DNA from 2 places in the Photobacterium sp. 2_MG-2023 genome. Region 2 is predicted to be linked to the other one. Evidence: predicted binding sites of a transcription regulator. Region 2 holds the regulator's gene; the other holds the start of a gene.
The links. Region 2 encodes CRP, which controls carbon source genes, mostly activating them, when cyclic AMP is high. Its sites were predicted from a motif close to TGTGANNNNNNTCACA; they were not measured.

Region 1: cdd (cytidine deaminase) is a predicted target of CRP. The motif match lies at 3,720-3,735, and genes of this name have one in related genera.

The regions. Positions count from the first base shown of each region.
Region 1 is NZ_JAUOQQ010000015.1:122,485-128,892, reverse strand. Features, by position in the region: gene sbcB (exodeoxyribonuclease I) at 235-1,659, shown strand; gene Q4491_RS13700 (hypothetical protein) at 1,946-2,488, shown strand; gene Q4491_RS13695 (CidA/LrgA family protein) at 2,586-2,927, shown strand; gene Q4491_RS13690 (CidB/LrgB family autolysis modulator) at 2,927-3,604, shown strand; gene cdd (cytidine deaminase) at 3,843-4,730, shown strand; gene Q4491_RS13680 (DMT family transporter) at 4,858-5,766, shown strand; gene Q4491_RS13675 (hypothetical protein) at 5,988-6,389, opposite strand.
Region 2 is NZ_JAUOQQ010000004.1:195,583-201,990, forward strand. Features, by position in the region: gene astD (succinylglutamate-semialdehyde dehydrogenase) at 1-69, shown strand, start outside; gene Q4491_RS05535 (DUF1338 domain-containing protein) at 108-902, shown strand; gene Q4491_RS05540 (hypothetical protein) at 974-1,183, opposite strand; gene crp (cAMP-activated global transcriptional regulator CRP) at 1,365-1,997, opposite strand; gene Q4491_RS05550 (OsmC family protein) at 2,272-2,676, shown strand; gene Q4491_RS05555 (YheU family protein) at 2,730-2,951, shown strand; gene Q4491_RS05560 (phosphoribulokinase) at 3,079-3,948, shown strand; gene Q4491_RS05565 (hydrolase) at 3,987-4,958, opposite strand; gene Q4491_RS05570 (PLP-dependent aminotransferase family protein) at 4,970-6,370, opposite strand.

The DNA of each region.
Region 1 (6,408 bases), on a different contig from region 2:
CAACCAGGGCTGTATCACGCATGTAATGACTTTTCCAGACTCCGGCAGTCCAATGTCCATTCGGAGCAATGAGTCCTTATGCCTAACCGCTGCCGGTATGCGCTTGTTGGTCATCTTAAAATAATACGTTCTTTCATAGATACTGCATGTCATCCACGCCAAAATCCCCCGCAGCCAGTGCAATTCTTTGGTAGAATGACCTCAGAAAACACGTTTATGCCAGTAAAGGTAAGAATGAGTAATAACGATAACCAACCAACCTTGTTTTGGCTGGACTATGAGACATTCGGGGCAAATCCTTCGGTTGATCGGCCTTGCCAGTTTGCCGGGGTGAGAACCGACATGGATTTCAATGTGATTGGTGAGCCATTGGTGATTTACTGCCAGCCGCCCAGCGATTACCTGCCTTCACCCGAAGCCTGCCTGATCACAGGGATTACACCGCAAGAAGCGATGGAGAAGGGCTTACCGGAACATGAATTTATTGCGCGCATTCATGCGGAGCTCTCTAAACCCAATACCTGCGTCATCGGCTATAACAATGTGCGCTTCGATGACGAGGTCACTCGGTATACTCTGTACCGTAATTTTTACGATCCCTATGCCTGGAGCTGGCAAAGCGGCAATTCGCGTTGGGATATGCTTGATATCATGCGTACTTGCTATGCGTTACGCCCAGATGGTCTGAACTGGCCAACAAACGAAGACGGATTCCCGAGCTTTAAGCTTGAGCATTTATCTGTTGAAAACGGAATCGAACACAGCAACGCGCACGACGCAATGGCCGATGTGTACGCCACAATTGAGCTGGCCAGGAAAGTCAAAGCCAGCCAACCCAAACTCTTTAACTACCTGTTTAACTTACGTCATAAACGTAAACTACAGGAACTGATCGACATCGCTGAGATGACGCCCTTGGTGCATGTTTCAGGTATGTTTGGTTCTGAGTGCGGGAATACCAGCTGGATCGTCCCCATGGCCTGGCATCCGGATAACAAGAATGCGGTCATTTGTGTCAATCTGGCAATGGATCCTGCCCCGCTGTTCGATCTGGATGCTGACAGTTTGCGCGAGCGGCTGTACACCAAACGTGCTGATCTCAACCCCGGCGAGCTACCTGTTCCGCTCAAGCTGGTTCATATTAATAAGTGCCCTGTGCTGGCACCGGCAAAAACACTGACGGCCGAAGATGCTGAGCGACTAGGGATCGATCGGACTCAATGTCTGGCCAACCTGAGCGCACTGAAAGATAAGCCTCAGATCCGTGAAAAACTGCTGGCCGTGTTTGGTCAGGACAGAGAATTTGAGCCAAACGATGATGTTGATACACAACTGTATAACGGCTTTTTTTCTGCTGCGGACAAATCGGCGATGGATATCATTCGTGAGTCCGCGCCTGAGGAACTGGGCAAACTCGAACTGAATGTGGATGACAAACGCATCAAGCCATTGCTGCTTCGCTACCGCGCCCGTAATTTCCCGTTAACGCTAAGCCATCAGGAACAGCAGCAGTGGAAGTATCATTGTCAGGATTACTTCGAAACCAAACTGCCGGCTTACATGCAAAATCTCGAATCTATCGCGATGGAGCACCAAAGCGATGAGAGAAAAATGAAAATCCTGAAGGCCGTGTACGATTACGTAGGCAAGCTGGTGTAATTACACAGCCAGGATGCCAGAAAGACAAATCGTTACAGAGCGCTGATCTTACTCAGTAATTTCGCAACCCTGACCTGCAGAGCAGTCAGGGTTTCTTTTTTCAGACACTTTTCCTGCCCTGGTAGTTTGAACTTCAACGCAAGGCCAATAACAATTAATAAGTACCCGCTTTGTGCCATGCGTCATGGAGGCGCTTGGCAACATAAGCCACCATCAAGCCAATGATGTTTTACTGCCAGATGCCATAGGGACAGCATGCCGACAGTAAATTGGAAAAGTGACTATTATGGCAACTGAGTCTCTCACCCGGTGTTATCGATTTGCCAGGGTGGATTTTGAACCCGATCTGCGGCTGCTCGTCTGGCCTGATAAATCAGAGACAGCCCTGACGCTGCATGAGTCACGCCTGCTTGAAGCTCTGTGCTACTTTGCCGGAGAGGTGATAAGCCATAAATCATTGTCTGATAAAACATTTCTTCCTCAGGATTCCATGTCGCACATACAAAAAATCGACCTGGCTTCGATATTCAACTCGCTTCGCCGCAAGCTGACTGTTAACGGTGTAATGGCTATTCCTATCGAAGTGCTCCCCCATTTTGGCTTTCGTGTCCCTCTGCCGAAAGAGACCTGTCGCCATATCCATCGCTTCAGACAACCCGAGACGCTGCCGTCCAAGCCGTCGCCACAGCCAGCAATCACAACGGTTAAAACCAGACGACCGCATAGCTCGGCAACAGAGCACATAGTAAAACACAGCCTGATGCATAAACTGTCTGTGTTGCTGCTTGCTGCCGCCGGCATTGCAATCGTCATCGTTTCAAACCTGTGAACAAGCAGTCCAGGATAAATACAGCCGCAAAGAAATGTGGTGTAGATCTCATCTATTTTGTATCATTGCGACACCATTTATCATCATCCTGACGTCTATGAGCTACCTGCGTTCATTTGCAATCATCGCCATTTTTCTGATGGTCGGTAAAGGATTTCAGTCTCTTACTCAGATCCCCATCCCCGGCAGCATTCTCGGCATGTTATTTCTCTTCACAGCTCTGTCTACGGGCCTGTTGCCGCCCAACTGGGCTAAACCCGGCTGTCATCTGTTTATTCGCCATATGGCTATTTTGTTTGTGCCTGTGGGTGTCGGGCTGGTCAATTATCTGGATCTGCTCAGAGCCAATGCGTTGCCTGTTCTGGTAAGCACCATAGGCAGCAGTTTGGTGGTTCTGTTATTTGTTGGCTGGTATGTACAGCGCAAGGAGTCTGACTGATGTGGTTAGCCGTAACGCTGATTGTTTTTATTCTTGCCCGTAAATTATCCAAGCGCTTCCAGCACCCCATTCTTAATCCGTTACTTCTCTGTCTGGTGGTGATCATTCCGCTGCTTTTGGTGCTTAATGTGCCTTATGACGTCTATTTCGATGATAATAAATGGATTCATTTCCTTCTGGAGCCCGCTGTTGTTGCCCTTGCTTTCCCTCTTTATGAGCAATTGCCGCAAATCCGCAGCCGCTGGAAAGTCATAGTCACAGCCACCCTGTTTGGCAGCATACTCTCAATGATTACCGGGACAGCGATTGCTCTTGCTCTTGGCGCTGATTTACAGCTTACTGCAAGCATTCTGCCTAAATCCGTGACCACCCCCATCGCTATGGCGGTTGCTGAACAAATTGGTGGTGTGCCGTCGCTGGCCGCTGTCATGGTTCTGATCGCCGGCATCTTTGGTGCTGTATTAGGTTATCCGTTGTTTAAACTCATCAACATCACCCATCCCATGGCCAAAGGATTAAGCATGGGGACTGTGGCACACGCGTTAGGCACGGCTAAAGCGGCTGAGGAAAATTACAAAGATGGCGCGTTCAGCTCACTGGCCTTAGTACTTTGTGGCGTCATTACCGCCATACTCGCCCCGATAATCTATCCGTTGCTGTTGTCTGTCTTTCACTGACAACCTATCCACCTGCCACTTCTTAAGCGGTTTAGCTGTGCAACGCCCTTGCAACACCCACACAGCCAGGCCGCTTTACTGAGTATTGAATTACAGACACTTACCGCATCAATCATGTGAAACCACTCACTAATTTGCAAATAGAGTGAAATAAACAACCCTTAATGGTGATCCTTGTCACTATATTTATTCGTTTACGCACTACAATGCGTAAGTGAATACATTAAGGAGAATCAGTATGCGCACCGAAGTAATGGACGCTTTAGAGCACCTGCCACACACATTGTCACAGGCGCTTAAGCCTATCATTACCGCTCCGGGTTTTGATGCCACACTGAGCAAAGAAGAATTTGAACAGTTAATGAAAGACAGTCAACTGACGGATGCAGAACTGCGTATTCAGTTACTGAAAGTGGCTGCGGCCTACTCGATTGCTTCTCTCTCAAACTTCCATGTTGGTGCCATTGCCCGCGGAAACTCAGGTCGTCTGTATTTCGGTGCGAACATGGAATTCAGCGCCACCTCTATGTCACAAACGGTTCACGCAGAGCAATCTGCAATCAGCCATGCCTGGTTGAAAGGCGAAACGGGCATTACCGACATTACCGTCAACTACTCCCCCTGCGGGCATTGCCGGCAGTTCATGAATGAACTGACGACGGCACAAAGCATCGTGGTACAGTTGCCAGAGCGTTCACCCAAAGCACTGCAGGAATATCTGCCAGAGTCCTTTGGCCCGTCTGATCTGGGTATCACCGAGCTCTTATTATCAGACAGCTCACATGAGCTGAAGCTCGAAACCGATGATGTGCTGCTGCAAGCAGCCTGTAAGGCGGCAGATAAATCACATGCGCCATACAGTAAAAACTATGCGGGAGTTGCACTGAAGGCGAAAGATGGCCGGCTATTCTCAGGCATGTATGCCGAGAACGCAGCATTTAACCCGAGCCTGCCACCACTCCAGGTGGCACTGATTAACATGAATATGGCGAGCTATTCGCTGTCAGATATTGTTGAAGCCGCTTTGGTTGAACAGAAAGACTCAGCGATCAGCTTGCTGGCTGATACACAAAATACGCTGGAAACCTTCAATCCTGATATGCCACTTTCTTACGCCGCTATCTGATAACAAATTAAGAATTCCTTGCCGCCGACAAAGTTCCCTGTTTTGTCGGCTTTTTTTATCAATTAACAATTTCTTCTATGCACTCATCAGAGTATGATTCCAGATTATTTTTTCTGAAAGACACCTTATGACTCATCGACACAACCCTATTCAGGGCGCTTGCTGGATGCTGACAGCCGGAATGGCGTTTGCCGTGGTTAACAGCATGGCACAATACCTGAGTGTGACCTTCCATTTGCCATCTACCACTGTCGGTTTGATTCAATACTTTATTGCTCTCCTGGTCATGCTTCCCTGGCTGCACAATATCGGTCTTCGTCAGGCTCTGAAAACTCAACACTTTGGTATGCACTGCTTCCGCGTGTTTCTGTCTGTTATCGGTATTCAGTTATGGCTGTGGGCCCTGGCGTACCCTGTACCTATCTGGCAAGGCATTGCGCTACTGATGACATCGCCTTTGTTCGCCACCGTAGGCTCGGGTTTGCTGCTGAAAGAAAAGGTCGGCTTTGTACGCTGGATGGCAACACTGGCCGGCTTTGCAGGTGCGATGATCATTCTTGAGCCGTGGGCCGACAATTTCAACCTAGCCTCATTGCTGCCCATTGGCGCGGCTTTCTTCTGGGCGAGCTATTCTCTGATGGTGAAGAAGATGTCGCACCACGACTCCCCGACGACTATGGTTGTCTACCTGCTGGTGCTGATCACGCCATTTAACCTTTTTCTTGCTGCACCTGATTTCACCCTGCCTGTTGGCCAGCACACCTGGGTTCTTCTGATAGGTGCCGGATTATTTACCGCACTGGCTAACTGGGCCATAGCTAAAGCCTATGCCATTGCTGACGCTTCTTTCGTACAGCCTTTCGATCATGCCAAACTGCCATTGAACGTGCTTGCCGGGTTTATCGTCTTCGGATGGGTACCACCTGGACGGCTTTGGCTGGGGGCTGCCATTATTATCGCCTCAGTCGCTTTCATTACGCAGTGGGAACGAAGAAAACCGATGTTACAGGCGGCTACTATCAATGAAGCAGCTTAACTAAAAGATACCCAAACGACTTGAAGTTGCAGGTAAGCGGCAAGTAAGTGAAGCCCCATGGGCATAGATAACTATGTAATTGGGGAATGGGAACGCAGCCAACACCAGTGCGGCATCAAGCAGGACGGGGGCAACAGACACAAAAAAGCTGGCAATTAGCCAGCTTTTTCGATTCATTGTGCTTTTTTGGGATTCATTCAGCTATTTACATTCATTCTGAATCAGAAACGCACTCTTACACCCATAGCCGCTTCCAGTTCGACATCAACATCTTCCACCATATACAGCGTCGGTCCAACTTCACCATACAGCTCAAACTGATTAACAGGCACTTCCAGGCCAATACCGGAACGGATACCCAATTTGTCATAATGGTTATCAACATACTGTGCGCCGACAAAGGTATACCCCATGTTAAGCTGCGGATTTCTGGTCAACGTACCCAGGTTGAAGGTTTTATCGACCGCAAAACCAAATTCGTCTAACCCCAGCGAAAAACGCAGGTCATTGTGTTTGTACTGCACACCACTCATTGGCGAACCAAGAAAAATACCTGCCGATTGCGACGCCAAAGCCGACGTAGACAAACCGCACAACAAAATACCAATCAACGACTTCTTCATGTTACTGTCCGTTTTCCCT
Region 2 (6,408 bases):
CCAATGGCATCTATGGAAGGTGAGGCAACCGAATTGCCGGCACAGCTGTCTCCAGGGATCCAACTGTAATTCATACTTAACCCGTATTTTCGAAGGGGAACCGCATCATGGAAAGAGTGGAAAAATTGTTTGATGCCCTGTGGCAGGACTTTACTACCCGTCTTTGCCCGTCGGCGGCGCAGGTACACGATCTGCTGACAGAGGAAGAGCCTCTGCAGAATGATCATATTGCGTTGCGTACCTTTAATCTGCCTGGTGTCAGTCTGGATGTTCTGGCTGCACCTTTTATCGCCATTGGCTACAAGCCTTGCGGTATCTATCATTTCGAGCAGAAGAAACTGTACGCGGAGCACTTCGAGCACCCGAATCCGGCTGCCCCGAAAGTGTTTATCAGTGAACTGCTGGTTGGTCAGTGCTCTGCACAACTGCAGAACACGGTGCGTGCGCTGGTAAAGCAGATCCCTGACGGTGCAATGGATGATGCGTCTTTCCTTTATAACGGCCGTTTGTGGGAGCTGGATTTTGCGACCTATGAAATGCTGGCCGCGGAAAGCGAGTATGCCGGCTGGGTGGCCGCTCACGGTTACGGCGCCAATCACTTTACGGTAAGCGTCAATCAGCTGGAGCAGTTCACCGAAGTGGCGGCGGTTAACAGCTTGCTGCGCCACAACGGGTTCAGCATTAATGAAGCCGGCGGCGAAGTGAAAGGCAATCCGGCAGTGATGCTGGAGCAGTCATCCACTATGGCTGACCGTGTTGATGTGTCCTTCACCGACGGTGTTCGCACAATTCCCGGTGGTTTTTATGAGTTTGCCAAGCGCTACCATCAGGCAGACGGGGAACTCTATCCGGGCTTTGTCGAAGCGTCAGCCGACAAAATCTTCGAAAGTACCAATATGTGATTCAGCCTGACTGAAAAACACCTTAAACAGCGGCCTTTTGGTCGCTGTTTTTTTAGGTCAGGCTGTTGGTGTCAGTGCTGCTGATCCAAAGGCAGCACCCAGGCATCGTTGTCACGACTCAGGATCCCGGCGTGCAGACCGGCTTCCTGTTCCAGTAACAGACGGGGTGACTGAAACCCTGTCATTTCCACTGATGCTGTGAGGAAGCGGCCCATAGTGACCACAGGGCGGGTTGGCACCTGGCTGTGCTGCGCATTCGGGGCAAAACGTTCGATATCCATATCGCTGCATCCACATAAAACTGATATGCCAAATGTAGCAATAGGAATGAGGAAGGCAACTGAAAAACTGTGAGGTGACTAGAGGAACACGATGCAAAGCCGGGGGAGGGTGTGCAAATGCAAGAAAAGCCGCACTGGCGGCTTTTCTTATACTCACATTGGCTGCATCACAGCTGAGTGATCAGCGAGTGCCGTAAACCACTATGGTTTTGCCGTGGGCAGAAATCAGGTTCTGCTCTTCCAGCATCTTGAGGATGCGGCCAACGGTTTCACGGGAACAGCCTACGATCTGGCCGATTTCCTGACGGGTGATTTTGATTTGCATGCCGTCCGGGTGGGTCATGGCATCAGGTTGTTTGGCCAGATTCAGCAGTGTCTGGGCAATACGACCGGTAACATCCAGGAACGCCAGGTCGCCAACTTTCTGGCTGGTGACTTGCAGACGACGAGCCATCTGAGCAGACAGTCGCATCAGAATATCCGGGTTGACCTGGATCAGCTGACGGAATTTCTTAAAGGAAATCTCTGCCACTTCACATGGTGTTTTTGCACGAACCCAGGCAGTACGCTCCTGGCCTTCTTCAAACAGGCCAAGCTCACCGATGAAGTCGCCCTGGTTGAGGTAGGACAGAATCATCTCTTTGCCTTCTTCGTCCTTGATAAGAACGGCAACGGAGCCTTTAACGATGTAGTAGAGGGTCTCTGCTTTCTCGCCAGCATGGATCAGTGTACTCTTTGAAGGGTACTTATGAATGTGGCAATGAGAAAGGAACCACTCCAAGGTTGGATCTGTTTGCGGTTTACCTGGAACCATATTACTAACTTCCTCTGCAGTGTGTTGCCCAACAACGTCATTCCTTGAATTGGGGTTGGGTATAACAATATCATTGTTTGCCAACTAGGATATTCAGTCAACGGCTGGGCTGCAAGCGCATGTGAACATTCAGTCCAAGAGTTTAACTTTTTTCGACACGCATTGCTTGATATTGGGTGACGATAAATGCACATTTTGGACGCTTTACTGTGCACATGATCACACAGTTGTGACTTAGTTTTTAAATGCGGGTTTGAGTAGTAAGGAGCATCGCATGCAATCACGTGTTAAATGGGTAGAAGGTTTGACTTTTGTCGGCCAGTCAAACTCTGGCCACAGTGTGGTCATGGACGGCAACGGCGGCAATACGGCACCGAGTCCGATGGAACTGGTGCTGATGGCAGCGGGCGGTTGCAGCTCCGTCGATGTGGTCGACGGCCTGAAAAGTGCCGGCCAGGCCATCACGGCCTGCGAAGCAAACATGACCTCAGAGCGCCGCGAGCAGGCACCGCGTTATTTTACCTCGGTCAATCTGCATTTCGTGGTGACAGGCCATGATCTTGATGAAGCGCTGGTGGCCAAAGCGGTCGGTGATTCGCTGGAAAAATATTGCTCTGTGTGCCTGATGCTGGGCAAAGGTGTCACGCTGACACATTCTTATGAAATCGTCGCCGCTTAATGGTGTTTCGGGAAAGCCGTGCCGGTTTTCCCCCTTATTTTTCGGTGAGTAGTATGATCATCCCCTGGCAAGAATTGGATCCCGAGACACTCGATAATTTGATAGAACACTTTGTTCTGCGCGAAGGTACGGACTATGGCGAACGCGAGCTGAGTCTGGAACAGAAAGTCGCCAGAGTCAGGCAGCAACTGGACAGCGGCGAGGCCGTGATTATGTTCTCTGAACTCCATGAGACGGTTGATATTAAACTGCGCCGTTCACTGAGCGCAGAATAAAGCTGCCATAATGAAAAGCGGCAGCAGAAAACGGAAGCTGACGCCGATGAACGGGCCCGTGAAACTTGACTGCTTTCTCTGGCCCTGTTACTAACTGATTCCGTTAGGATTAACGACAAGGTATGTCATGTCTGCAAAACACCCGATCATTGCAGTAACAGGTTCCTCCGGAGCAGGAACGTCCACCACCTCGGAAGCCTTCCGTAAAATGTTTAACATGTTGAACATTCATGCGGCCTGGCTGGAAGGGGACAGTTTCCACCGGTTCACCCGTCCTGAAATGGATGTGGAGATCCGTAAAGCCAAAGAGCAAGGCCGTCATATCAGTTATTTTGGCCCGCAGGCCAACGACTTTGCTCAGTTGGGCAACTTTTTCCGCCAGTATGGCGAAGACGGCAGCGGCAAGTTTCGCCGTTACCTGCACACCTTTGACGAGGCCGTGCCGTATAACCAGATGCCGGGCACATTCACCCCCTGGCAGGATTTGCCGGAAAATACCGACCTGCTGTTTTATGAAGGGCTTCATGGCGGTGTGGTGGACGGTGATGTCAACGTGGCACAGCATGTGGATCTGCTGATTGGCATGGTGCCTATTGTTAACCTGGAGTGGATTCAGAAAATCGTCCGTGATACCCGGGATCGCGGCCATTCCCGCGAGGCGGTGATGGAGTCCATTGTTCGCTCGATGGATGATTACCTGAATTACATCACGCCACAGTTCTCCCGTACCCATATCAACTTTCAGCGTGTGCCGACGGTGGATACCTCGAACCCTGTCAGTGCCAAAGCGATCCCCAGTCTGGACGAGAGTTTTGTGGTGATCCGTTTTCGCGGCATCAAAAACGTGGATTTTCCGTATCTGCTGGCGATGATTCAGGGATCGTTTATGTCGCGCCACAATACCCTGGTGGTGCCGGGCGGTAAAATGAGCTTTGCGATGGAGCTGATCATGCGGCCACTCATCCAGCAGTTAATTGACACAGGTAAGATAGGTTAATACTGACAAAACAACGCCTGCTTGCAGGCGTTGTTTTGTTATGCCCCCAGTTTGTCCCTGAACCAGGCCGGCACTGTGTGATCCAGCCAGAAGCTCGGCGCCCGCCAACTGCCGCTGATAAATCCTACGTGGCCGCCATGCCGGGTCAGGTGATAGTCAATGTGCGGCGGCAGCGGTTGTCTGGGTATCACGGCCTTGGTCATAAAGGGATCGTCGGCGGCATGAATCACCCGCAACGGCGTCGTGACCAGGGCCAGTTTGCCCAGTCCGCTGCAGCGCAGGTAGTAATCCTCGGCATTGCTGAAACCATGCAAGGGTGCGGTGACGGCATCGTCAAACTGGCGCAGCGAGCGTAGCGATGTAATCTGATCGGCCTGAAATGGCAGAGTATCCGGTAATGACGCCATTTTTTTCAGCACATTTTTTTTCATAGAGCCCAGCAGGTAGCGCTGGTAGACACGCGAAAACCCTTGCTGTATCCGGTCAGAGCAGGCCGCCAGATCCAAGGGCGGTGAGATGACCTGAGCGGCAGTGAGTTCCGACGCGGCGCCGGTTTCGGCAAGATAATTGACCAGCATGTTCCCGCCCAGCGAGACACCGACCGCCAGCAGGGGATTGTGGGGAAAGCGCTCACGCAGGAGGCGGATAAATAAGGTGGCGTCTGAGGTTTCCCCCGAATGATAGCTTCTCGCCTGACGGTTAATTTCGCCGCTGCAGCCGCGAAAATGCATCATCACCCCCAGCCATCCCTGCTGTTTGGCGGCAAACAGCAGGCTGTGGGCGTAAGGGCTGCGAAAACTGCCTTCCAGGCCGTGAAAGAGGATCATGACAGGCTTGTGCGCCGGATGGTGAGACGGTGTGCCGGTCCAGACCAGATCGAGAAAATCATCATCCGGGGTCTGAATCCGCTCTGTCAGCGGCTCGAACCGGGCCTGACGACGGATAATCCGCGGCAGAATGGTTTGTATATGGGCGTTACGCAGGCCAGCGGCGGGCTTAAAATGATGCATCAGTTTCTCTCTCACAGCGGAAAATCAGGGTATGGCTCCTGAGCCAGCAGCTCAGCAAGGATTGCCAGACCTTGTTCCAGTTTATCATGACTGTGCGGCGCGCTGATGGCCAGACGCACAGCCTGGGGTATGGTGCTGCCCGGCGGCGTAAACAGCTCAGCCGATTTGACTATCACCTCTCTGGCTTGCGCTGCGGCGACAAAATCACTCAACCGCCAGTTGTCCGGCAAGGTGAGCCAGGCATGGAAGCTCTGCGCGTGATGCTGAATGTGATAAGAGTGCAGATAGCGGTCGAGCAACAATTTTCGCTGGGCTATGTCTTCCCGGATCGCGGTCAGCAGCCGATCGGCATCGCCCCGGTGGATCAGCTCGCAGGCCAGAGCACTGAGCAGCGGGCTGATCATCAGGCAGTGATGGTGCAGCGCCGTGTTCAGTCTGTCCTGATGTTTGCCCGGCACCTGGATATAACCCAGTCGTAAACCAGGGGCGAGGCATTTAGACAGGCTGCCGAAGTGGATCACCTGCTCACTGTCGAGGTTGACCATCGGCGGCGGGGCGTCGACAGGCAGCAGGCCATTGACATCATCTTCAATCACCAGTACCTGATGGCGGCGGCACACCGCCAGAATCGCTTCGCGCCTTTCCCGGCTCATGACTGCCGTTGTCGGATTTTGCAGGGTAGGCGTGCAGTAAAGCATCCGCGGCTGATACAGGCGACAGGCGGTATCCAGACTCTCGGGTATCAGGCCTTGCTGATCCATTTCCACCGCTTTGACATTAAGCTGCATCTGACGGGCCAGCCCGAGAAAGCCGGGATAGACCACTTGCTCGGTCAGCAGAGTATCGCCGCTGCGGCAGAACACAGACAGCACCAGCTGAATGGCATGCTGCGCGCCGGAGGTGAAATGCATACGCGCCGGGTCGAGCAGAATGCCATGGCGGTTGAGCCAGTGGCAAATCACGTCTCTGTGTTCGCTCAACCCTTGCGGATCCTGATACAGCATCAGGTGGTTGAGCTGATCCGCTTGCTGTGCGAGTGTCTGCATGGCCTGTGCCAGCGGCGCTGATCTGTCGAGATAAGGCGGGATGTTATAGCCAAAATTGCACTCATCGGGTGCCTGAGAGGGGTAACTGAATACCCAGCCCGGACGGTTACTCTGGCAGACATAAGTGCCGGCTCCCACCCTGGCTTCCACCAGCCCCCGGCGTTCGGCTTCGGCATAGGCGCGGGTAATGGTCCCGACCGTCACCTGCAGTTTATCGGCCATGGCTCTGTGCGTCGGCAGCTTGCTGCCAGCTGTCAGCAGGCCGGATTCAATCAGATGTGCCATGGTTTCGGCCAGGCGACGGTATTTTGGCAGCCCATCGTCACACCTTTCGAAGAAATCTTGCTGAATGGTCTCGATTGTCATGGTGACAATAAATCCTTTGATCGCAAATTACACCCTTG